2 regions of the Chromobacterium violaceum ATCC 12472 genome follow, and region 2 is predicted to be linked to the other one. Evidence: predicted binding sites of a transcription regulator. Region 2 holds the regulator's gene; the other holds the start of a gene.

What was found. Region 2 encodes FliA, which starts transcription of late flagellar genes. Its sites were predicted from a motif close to GCTAAAGNTNNNNNNNNNNCNGCCGATAAT; they were not measured.
Region 1: CV_RS19195 (flagellin) is a predicted target of FliA. The motif match lies at 2,407-2,436, and genes of this name have one in related genera.

The regions. Positions count from the first base shown of each region.
Region 1 covers NC_005085.1:4,178,164-4,183,153, forward strand. The annotation lists gene fliD (flagellar filament capping protein FliD) at 1-972, opposite strand, end outside; gene CV_RS19190 (flagellar protein FlaG) at 1,009-1,434, opposite strand; gene CV_RS19195 (flagellin) at 1,510-2,358, opposite strand; gene CV_RS19200 (flagellin) at 2,534-3,382, opposite strand; gene CV_RS19205 (glycosyltransferase) at 3,558-4,990, opposite strand, start outside.
Region 2 covers NC_005085.1:1,063,477-1,068,466, reverse strand. The annotation lists gene flhF (flagellar biosynthesis protein FlhF) at 1-680, shown strand, start outside; gene CV_RS05045 (MinD/ParA family ATP-binding protein) at 671-1,555, shown strand; gene CV_RS05040 (RNA polymerase sigma factor FliA) at 1,552-2,298, shown strand; gene CV_RS05035 (flagellar motor protein) at 2,395-3,144, shown strand; gene CV_RS05030 (glycosyltransferase family 4 protein) at 3,169-4,821, shown strand; gene CV_RS05025 (exonuclease domain-containing protein) at 4,766-4,990, opposite strand, start outside.

The sequences.
Region 1 (4,990 bases), 1.6 Mb from region 2:
GGCCACCGGGGTGGCCAGGACCTGCTGCAGCTTGCCCTGGATGTCCAGGATAGACGCGTTGCCCTTCAGGGCGCCGCTGCGCGCGGCCTTGACGTCGCCTATCACCTGGTTGTACGCGTCGACGAAAGACTGCAGATTCTTGGCCACGCCGGCGCTGTCCGGCGACAGCGACACCGTGAAGCTGCCCGCCTTGTAGAGATCTATCTCCACGCCGGCCACCGCGCTGGTCACCTTGTTGCTGCCGGCGCTGATGGCGACGCCGTTGACGGTCAGGCTGGCATTGCTGGCATCCCGCGACTCCGTTCCCGCGGTGGGGCTCTGCGACAGGCCCGCCAGCGTGGAGCCGCTGGTGCCGCCCGAGTCGCTGCTATTGCTTCCGGCGACGATCTTGAATTGATTGTCGAGACCGGATTCCACCGAGCCCAACACCAGCTTGTACTGCGAGCCGTTCTGGACCACGGAAGCGTTGATGCCGATGCCGGCCGCATTGATCTTGTCGTTGATGGTCTGCAGCGAAACCACGTCGTCCGGCTTGCTGCGCAGCGTCACCGTCTGGGTCTTGCCATTGACTTGAAAGGAGATCGAGTCCGGCGCGCCGCTGATGGCCGCCTTGGGATCGGTGATCGTGCTGGTGCCGACCTGATCGAACACCAGCTGGCGGCTGGTGGCCAGATTCTTCACATCGATCTGGTAAGTGCCGGAGCTGCCGCCGCTGGTGGTGGACACGGCGCCCATCGACGCGTCGCTGACCGTGGCCTTGAACACCTGCAGGAAACGGCCGGAGGAAAGCCCTGTCAACGCGGTTTGAAGCGCGGACAGCGAAGAACTGAGCTTGCCTACGGTGCTGAGCTGGGTGTTGTATTGGTCGGCGCGTTGCTGGCTTTCGTTGAGCGGCCTGCGCTCTATCGCCATCAACTGACTGACTATGCCTTGTACATCCAATGCACCCACGGAACTGGTAATGGCTGCCATGTCATCCCCATGTTTAGCCGCATCGGGACAAAGAGGTCAGGCCTTGTCCTTCAGCAAAAGTCCCTTGAAGTCGCCGATCGCCTTGGCGATGCGCAACGCTTCTTCGGACGGAATTTGACGAATAACCTTGTTGTTTTCCTTGTCGACCACCTTCACCACGGTGGCGCCGGTGTCCTTGTCGACCGAAAACAGCAAGGAGCTGTTGTACAACGAAGCCGTGTTGTTCAACTGCTTGACCGAGTCTTCCAACTGCTTGGTCAGCGACTGCTGCTTCTGCTCCGAATCCGCAGCCGCCTGTTGCTGCTGGTTCTGCCCAACCGCGGCAACAGCCTGTGTCGTTTCCGCCAGCACCTGCTGGTTTTGGTCGCTGGTCGGAGCCTGCGCCAGCTCTACCAGCTGCTGACGCTGTACTGGAGCGGATGTCGTCGGAACGGAAGGCGATAAGATGGAAGGGATTTGCATGATCACGCTCCTCGTGACCGCAGCTCCGGCTGCCCAACCGGAGCTGCGACTGGCTATACCATCAGTGTACTACTGTTATTGCAGCAGCGTCAGCGCTGCCTGGGGCAGAGTATTCGCTTGTTTCAGGATAGACGCGCCAGCCTGTTGCAGAATCTGGTTCTTAGTCAGGTTAGCCGTTTCCGAGGCAAAGTCTACATCCAAAATCCGGCTATTGGCGGCAGTCAGGTTTTGCACGTAGTTTTGCAGGTTGGCCACCACGGCGTCGAACCGGTTCTGCACCGCACCCCAAGTCGAACGCACGTTCGAGATTTGGGAGATGTCCTGATCCAAGGCGGACAGAATCGCGGAAGCGCTACCCTGCGACAACACGCTGATGGTGCCGGTGGCGGTCAAGGACGAGTTGTAGCTGCACAGCACGCCGGCGGACGTCATGTCCTGCGAGGAAATCGAAACCTGGTTGCTGCTGGCGCCGGACGAACCCACCTGGAAAGTCAGTACCGCGCTACCGGACAACAGCGAAGTGCCGTTGAACTGGGTGGTCTGCACGATACGCGAGATTTCCTGGGTCAGCTGGTCCACTTCGTTCTGCAGCTGCGAGCGGTTGGTGTTGCTGACCGAGCCGTTGGACGCCTGCACCGCGATTTCGCGGATACGCTGCAGGTTGTTGGCGATCTGCCCCAGCGCGCCTTCCGCCGTCTGCCCGACGGAAATGCCGTCGTTGGCGTTGTTGACGGCCTGGTTGTTACCGCGGATGGCCGAGGTCAGGGTCTGCGAAATCGCCAGACCGGCCGCGTCGTCCTTAGCGGTGTTGATACGCAGGCCGGAAGACAGACGTTGCAGCGACTTGGTCAGCGACATCTGCGAATTGTTCAGGTTCAGCTGCGCTTGCAGCGAGGATACGTTGGTATTGACGGTAATAGCCATGGTGACTCTCCTGGTGCTTTAGGTGGGCAAAACAGCTTGCTTACACAACTTATCGACCAAGGCGATCCGAACTTTATGCCCCGGATGTGAATTTTTGCATCAATACTGCAAATCCCTTTGCCAATCCCCAATCCGCCGCAGGCTGCCAGGCAGACTGCGGCGCCATCGATTGCGCTTACTGCAGCAGCGTCAGCGCGGCCTGCGGCAAAGAGTTGGCCTGCTTCAGGATGGAAGAGCCGGCCTGCTGCAGAATCTGGTTCTTGGTCAGGTTCGCGGTTTCAGAGGCGAAGTCCACATCCAGGATACGGCTATTGGCAGCGGTCAGGTTCTGCACATAGTTCTGCAGGTTGGCCACCACCGCGTCGAAGCGGTTCTGCACCGAGCCCCAGGTGGAACGCACGTTCGAGATCGCGGCGATATCGTGATCCAGGCTCGACAGCACCGCGGAAGCGCTGCCCTGGCTCAGCACGCTGATGGTGCCGGTATTGGTCAAGGACGAGTTGTAGCTGCACAGGACGCCGGCGGAAGTCATGTCCACCGAGGAAACCGAAACCTGGTTGCTGCTGGCGCCGGAGGAACCGACCTGGAAAGTCAGCACCGCGCTGCCGGACAACAGCGAGGTGCCGTTGAACTGGGTGGTCTGCACGATACGCGAGATTTCCTGGGTCAGCTGATCCACTTCGTTCTGCAGCTGCGAGCGGTTGGTGTTGCTGACCGAGCCGTTGGACGCCTGCACCGCGATTTCGCGGATACGCTGCAGGTTGTTGGCGATCTGCCCCAGCGCGCCTTCCGCCGTCTGCCCGACGGAAATGCCGTCGTTGGCGTTGTTGACGGCCTGGTTGTTGCCGCGGATGGCCGAGGTCAGGGTCTGCGAAATCGCCAGACCGGCCGCGTCGTCCTTGGCGCTGTTGATGCGCAGGCCGGAAGACAGCCGCTGCAGCGACCTGGACAGCGCCATCTGGGAGCCATTCAGGTTCAGCTGAGCCTGCAGCGAACTGGTATTGGTATTGACGGTAATTGCCATTTTGTTCCTCTTAATCAGCCCAGCGGGCTCACCAAAATAATTGCCTGTTGCCGATCAGATCGGCCATGGCGGGGAAACTTTGATGAAAATGGCAAAACTGCCAACTAATCGAACCATCCTCCCTTGAATAAAAAAAAAACCCCGGAACCTGTCCGGGGGCGGAGCCGCATCCCGCTCAACCGTGCAGGACCCGGAACCATTCCTCGTAATGCTCCTCCAGCCAGTAGTCGCGATCGAACCAGGCCTTCAGCGCATCGCCTTCTTTCGCCAGCGCGTCCAGATCATGCACCCGCGCGCGTATCGCCTCGATCCAGGCCTCCGCCCGGTTGGGCACGCGGCATACCGGCGCGTTATTGGTCTGGTACGGGTAGATGTCGGTGCACACCACCGGCCAACCCAGCACGCCGTACTCCAGCAGACGCAGATTGCTCTTGGCCTCGTTGAAAGGATTGATCTCCAGCGGCGCCACCGCCAGATCCAGATTCAGCGTCGCCACCTTGGCCGCGTAATCGGCAAAAGGCACGCCGTGATGCATCTCGGCGACGAAGGGTCGGAATTGCGGCAAGCACATGCCCATGAACACCCAGTCGACTTCCTTGTGAGTGGCCTTCAACACCTCATAGATCAGCTCCAGGTCGCCGCGGTGCTGGCTGGCGCCCACCCAGCCGACGCGCGGCTTCGCGCCGACGCGCCGCTGCGACTTCAAATCGCCCCAGATCGTCTTGCGCAGCCGGTTGGGCGCGACGGTCACCTCGCCAACCATGTTCTGGATGAAGTCGGCCAAAGGCTGGGTCGACACCACGGCGGCGTCGCACAGCTTCAACACCCGGCGCAGCCGCTGCTTGGCATCCGGATAATGGCGGCTCCAGTGATCGTACAGGCTGCTCTTCTCCGGCACCCCGCCGACCAGATCGTCCAGGCCGAAGACGATGCGCAGGTCCGGAATGAACTTGCGGTAGGCATCCATGGTTTCATAGATGTAGTCGCTGATGCCGGTATGCAGCAGAATGGTGTTCGGCGCCTGCCGCGCCAGTTCCACCACGGTCGGGATGCCCTCGTCAGGCTGGTGGATTTCGCCATCCAGCTTGCCCTTCTCCTGCAATACCGACAGCGGCTGGCTGAGACGGTATTCGCCGCTGCCGCCGGGCACCGGGATGCCGAGCACCCGCTTGCGGCTGGAGAAGCCCGGATCCCAGGCCACCGAGCGCTGCCACTCGGTTGTCGTCCGCTTGGTGCGCAGCGTCAGATTGCGGTTGTAGCAAGGGTCGCGCTGCAGCACCGGCAGCCAGCGCGCCAGCATCACCTCCATCTCATCCCGCTCTCGCACCGCGGCCTTCAGCGCCGGACGCGGGTCGGTGGTCACCCGGCCTATGCTCTGGCCATGGCTGTGGTACAGCACGACGAAAGGATTGTAGACATTGCGCAGGCCGGCGGCCTGCACCTTGAGGCAGAAATCGACATCGTTGAAGCACACTTGCAGCGACTCTTCGTCGAAGCCGCCGACCAGATCGTATATCTGCTTTTCCACCAGCAGGCAGGCGGCGGTGACCGCCGAGTAGTTCTGCATGGTCAGGCTGCGGTTCATATAGCCCGGATACAGGTAGTCCA
Region 2 (4,990 bases):
ACCGCGAGGTGATGGACCGCGGCGGCATCTTCGCGCTGGTCGGCCCCACCGGCGTCGGCAAGACCACCACCGTGGCCAAGCTGGCCGCGCGCGCGACGATGCGCTTCGGCGCCCAGCACGTGGCGCTGATCACCACCGACAGCTACCGGATCGGCGCGCAGGACCAGCTGCGCATCTACGGCAAGATCCTTGGCGTGCCGGTGTTCTCCATCCAGAACGAGGGCGATCTGCAGTTGACGCTGGCCGACCTGTCCAACCGCCACATCGTGTTCATCGACACCGTGGGCATGGGCCAGCGCGACGCGCGCGTGCTGGCGCAGATCGACATGCTGCGCACCGCCGGCCGCCCGATCGAGCGGCTGCTGCTGCTGGCCGCCAACACCGACGGCCACACGCTGGAGGACGTGGTGAAGCGCTACCGCGGCGACGGCCTCGCCGGCTGCATCCTGTCCAAGATAGACGAGGCGGTGGCCCAGGGGCCCAGCCTGGACGTGATCATCCGCAACCGGCTCAAGCTCTACTACGTCACCAACGGCCAGCGCGTGCCGGAAGACCTGCATTCCGCCAACGCCGCCTTCTTGGTCGACCGCGCGATGCGCGCCCAGCAGATCGCCTCGCCGTTCGCGCTGCAGGCCGATGAGATGTCCATCATGCAGGCGGCGCAGGCCGGATGGCTATGAACGCCATGCAGGACCAGGCCGCCAGTCTCCGCCGGCTCGCCGCCCAGCGGCAGCGCGCGCCCAGCTTCGCCTTCATCGGCTCCGAGCACGCCGGCACCAGCACCGTGGTGACCGAGCTGTCCCTGGGCCTGGCCTACGCCGGCCTGCGCCCCATCGTGGTGGACTGCTGCCTGGGCCAGGTGCAGACCCGCCGCCTGGGCGTGCCCGCCACCGCCACGCTGGAAAGCCAGGTGGTCAGCGTGGGCGGCCTGGACGAGATGATGGTGGGGTCGCGGCAAGGCGTGCAGTTGATCAATCTCTATGCGCAGCCGGAGCAGCGCGCGCTATTCTCCACCCAGCTGTGGCTGCGGCTGGGCAGCGAATTCGGCGCCCAGGAACGGGACGCCTCGGCGCTGCTGATCGACGCGCCCGATCCGGTGCGCGATCCGATACCGGCCAGCGTGGCCGACAATCTGGTCTTGGTATTAACACCGGATGCCGACTCGCTGACCGCCGCCTACGCTAATATCAAGCGCCTGGCCAGCCGCTTCGGCCGCCAGCGCTTCAATGTGCTGATCAACCGGGCGCGGCACCTGGAGGAGGCGCACGAGCTGTTCACCCGGCTGTCGGCGGTCGCCAGCGAGTTTCTGACCGTCTCGCTGCGCTGGGTCGGCTTCGTGCCGCACGACAACGCGGTGCGCCGCAGCCAGACGCTGCGCCGGCCGCTGATGGAGGCCTTCCCGGACAGCGAGGCGGCCGCGGCCTTCTCGCAGCTGTCGGCGGTGCTGCCGCAATGGGACGCGCCGGAAACCAGCCGCGACAGTACCGGATACATGGACTTGCTGATTGCCGCCTCGCGCGATTGGGCCGAGGCGGATGGAGCCAAACCCTTATGACCTTTCCGTCCTTCCGCCGATCGGGCTACGCGGCAGCGGCCCCCAGCGTCGAGATCGACGTGGAAGCCTATGCCCCGCTGGTGCGCAAGCTGGCCAGCATCATGATCGCGCGGCTGCCGGCGTCGGTGGAGCTGGGCGATCTGGTCCAGGTCGGCATGATCGGCCTGATCGAGGCCGCCCGCCAGTTCGATCCGGCGCAGGGGGTGCAGTTCGAGACCTTCGCCAGCCAGCGCATCCGCGGCGCGATGCTGGACGAGCTGCGCCGCGAAGACTGGCTGCCGCGCCAGGCGCGCCGCAACTCGCGCCAGATCGAGGAAGCGATTTCCAAGCTGGAACAGAGGCTGGGCCGCGCGCCGCTGGAGTCGGAAATCGCCGCGGAAATGGGCGTGGAGCTGGAGCAATACCAGGACATGCTGGGAGACTGCAAGGGCACCACGCTGCTGCATTTCGAAGACTTCGGCGGCGGCGACGACGAGGGCAGCCACAATCCGGTGACCAATATCGCCGACGACGACTCCCCGGATCCGCTGGCCGCCCTGTCCGACGACAGTTTCCGCCGGCAGCTGGTCAGCGCGATCAAGTTCCTGCCTGAGCGCGACCAACTGGTGATGGCGTTGTATTACGAGCAGGAGCTGAACCTGAAGGAAATCGGCGCGGTGCTCGGCGTCACCGAGTCCCGCGTCTGCCAACTGCACAGCCAGGCCATCGCCCGTCTGCGCGCAAAACTGAAAGACTGGCTGTAGGAGCCTGTGATCTTTTTACGAGCAAGAGATCGTAAACAGGCTCTAAGGGAGGGCCCGGCAACGGGTCTCAGACCAGATCGATAACGGAACCTTCTTGTGGACAAGATCAGTCTTATCGCCATTGTAATGGGCCTGACCGCCATCATCGCAGGCCAGGCCATCGAGGGGGGCAGCATTGGCTCGCTGATGCAGCTGACCGCCTTCATGATCGTGATCGGCGGCACCACCAGCGCGGTGATGCTGCAAAGCACGCCCAAGCAGTTCATGGCCGGCCTGCGCATGCTGCGCTGGATCTTCCGCCCGCCCAACTTCGACCACGAGAAAATGATCCGCGAGGTCATCAACTGGAGCCAGACCTCGCGCAAGGGCGGCCTCTTGGCGCTGGAAGGCCTGATCGCCACCCAGCGCGACCCGTTCACCAAGAAGGCGATGCAGATGCTGGTGGACGGCACCGAGCCGGACACGCTGCGCGCGGTGATGGAGGTGGAGATCAGCATGTTCGAGCACGCCCGCAGGCAGGCGGCGCGCATCTGGGAGTCGGCCGGCGGCTACGCGCCGACCATGGGCATCCTGGGCGCGGTGCTGGGCCTGATCCACGTGATGGAGAACCTGTCCGACCCGTCCAAGCTGGGCGGCGGCATCGCGGTGGCCTTCGTCGCTACCGTCTACGGCGTCGGCTCGGCCAACCTGTTCTTCCTGCCCATGGCCAACAAGCTCAAGCACCTGGTGGCGTCGGAACTGGCGATGAAGGAGCTGGTGGTGGAAGGCGTGGTGGCGATCGCCAACGGCGAGAACCCGCGCATCATCGAGAGCCGGCTGCGCGGCTTCCTGGCGATGCACGAATAATCTCAAACCGCCCGGGACGGAAGCATGAGACAGCGTGTTTTCGGCAGCATAGACTCCTTTGTCGAGTCCGCGGACAGCAGTCTGAAAATCGGCCGGCTGGTCGGCAATTTCGGTTTTTTGCAAGCGCTGCTGCGTTTCGGCGAATTCGATCAGATCCAGCTGTTCTGCCCGACGATGGGCAATCTGCAATTGCTCAGGCAACAGCTGGAAAATTCGCTGGATGAAGACACGCTGAACCGGGTGGTGCTGTCCCACCACCTGAACCTGCCGGACGCGCTGGCCGCCACCGACTTCGACGCCTTCCATCTCGGCGACGCGTTTTTCTATCTGCCCAAGATGGCCGAGCTGCGCGCCCGCCACGCGGCCCATCCCTTTCCGCTCACCGCGCCCACCCACAGCCTGAACGACGTCGATCTGGGCGACAAGATACGCCGCCTGTGCCAGGCCCCCCTCAGGGAGGGAGACGCGATCTTCTGCACCTCCCGCGCCGGCGAGGACGTGATGCGGCACTATCTGGCGCTTCACCGCGAGCCGGGCCGGCCGCCGCGCACGGAGTGGGTGCCGCTAGGCATAGACGAAAGCTATTTCATCCCGCGGGCCCGCGCAGCCTGCCGAAAAAAGCTGGGCCTGCCCGAACGGGCGTTCTGCCTGCTCTATCTGGGCCGTTTTTCGCCGGTCACCAAGGCCGACCTGACGCCGCTGCTCTACACCCTCGCCCGTCTGCGCGCGGAGCCGGCCGGCCCGGATACGCCGCCGCTGGAGTGGCGGCTGCTGCTGGCGGGCGGCGGCAGCGCCGGCGAGATCGCCAGCCTGCGCCAGACCATAGGCGAACTGGGTTTGCAGACATGCGTGCGGCTGTGCGACAACGTCGAGGACGAGGCCAAGCGCGACTTGCTCGCCGCCGCCGACGTCTTCGTCTCGCCGGTCGACAACTATCAGGAAACCTTCGGCCTTTCCATCGTCGAAGCGATGGCCGCCGGCCTGCCGGTGCTCGCCTCGGACTTCGACGGCTACCGCGACCTGGTCGTCGACGGCGAAACCGGCTACCTGATTCCCACGCTGGCCTGCCCCCCGCCAGCCCTGATCGACGCCTTGCTGCCGGTGCTGGATGCCAATCTGGTGTCGCTGTGCTGCGCCCAGGGCGTGGCCGTGGACATGGAATGCCTGGCGCAGCGGCTGCGCGAGCTGGCGCGCAGCCCCGGCCTCTGCCGCGCGCAGGGGGAGGCCGGCCGCAGGCGGGCGCAGGCGCATTTCAGCTGGCGCAAAGTGATGGCGCGCTACGACGCGTGGTGGAGAACGCTCAAGCGGGAGGCGCTCGGCGCGGGCCTGGCCAAGCCGGCCGCGGCGCCCCTGCCGCCGCTGAGCGCGTTTCAAAGCTATCCCAGCCGCTGGCTGGCGAGCGATGTGACGCTGCAGCTCACTCCGCTGGCGGAGGACATCGTCGCCGGCAAGCTGCCGATGCCGGCCACCTATGCCGATGTCTCGCTGCTGTCCAGCGCCCCCCTGCTCGCCCACGTGCTGCAGGTGGTCTCGCAGCTGGGCGCCTGCGGGCTGAGCGAGGTGCTGGAGCACTGTCCGGCCATCGCGCCCGACTATGTCTGCTACCAGCTGGCCTGGCTGCTCAAATACGGCCTGCTGCGCGCGCGGCCGCTGGCGCCGGCTCAGCCGGCGCCCTGAGCTCGCCGCCCGGCTCCGGCCGGCGCAGCCAGCCTTCCAGCAGCTTGTAGTAATCGAGGTCGAAAGCCGGCGTCCCCTCCAGCTCGCCGCCGTTGCGACGGCTGCCCAGATAGCACCAGCGGTCGAACAGGTGCTCGGTCACGTCGCCGCATACCTCGTCGCGCTCCAC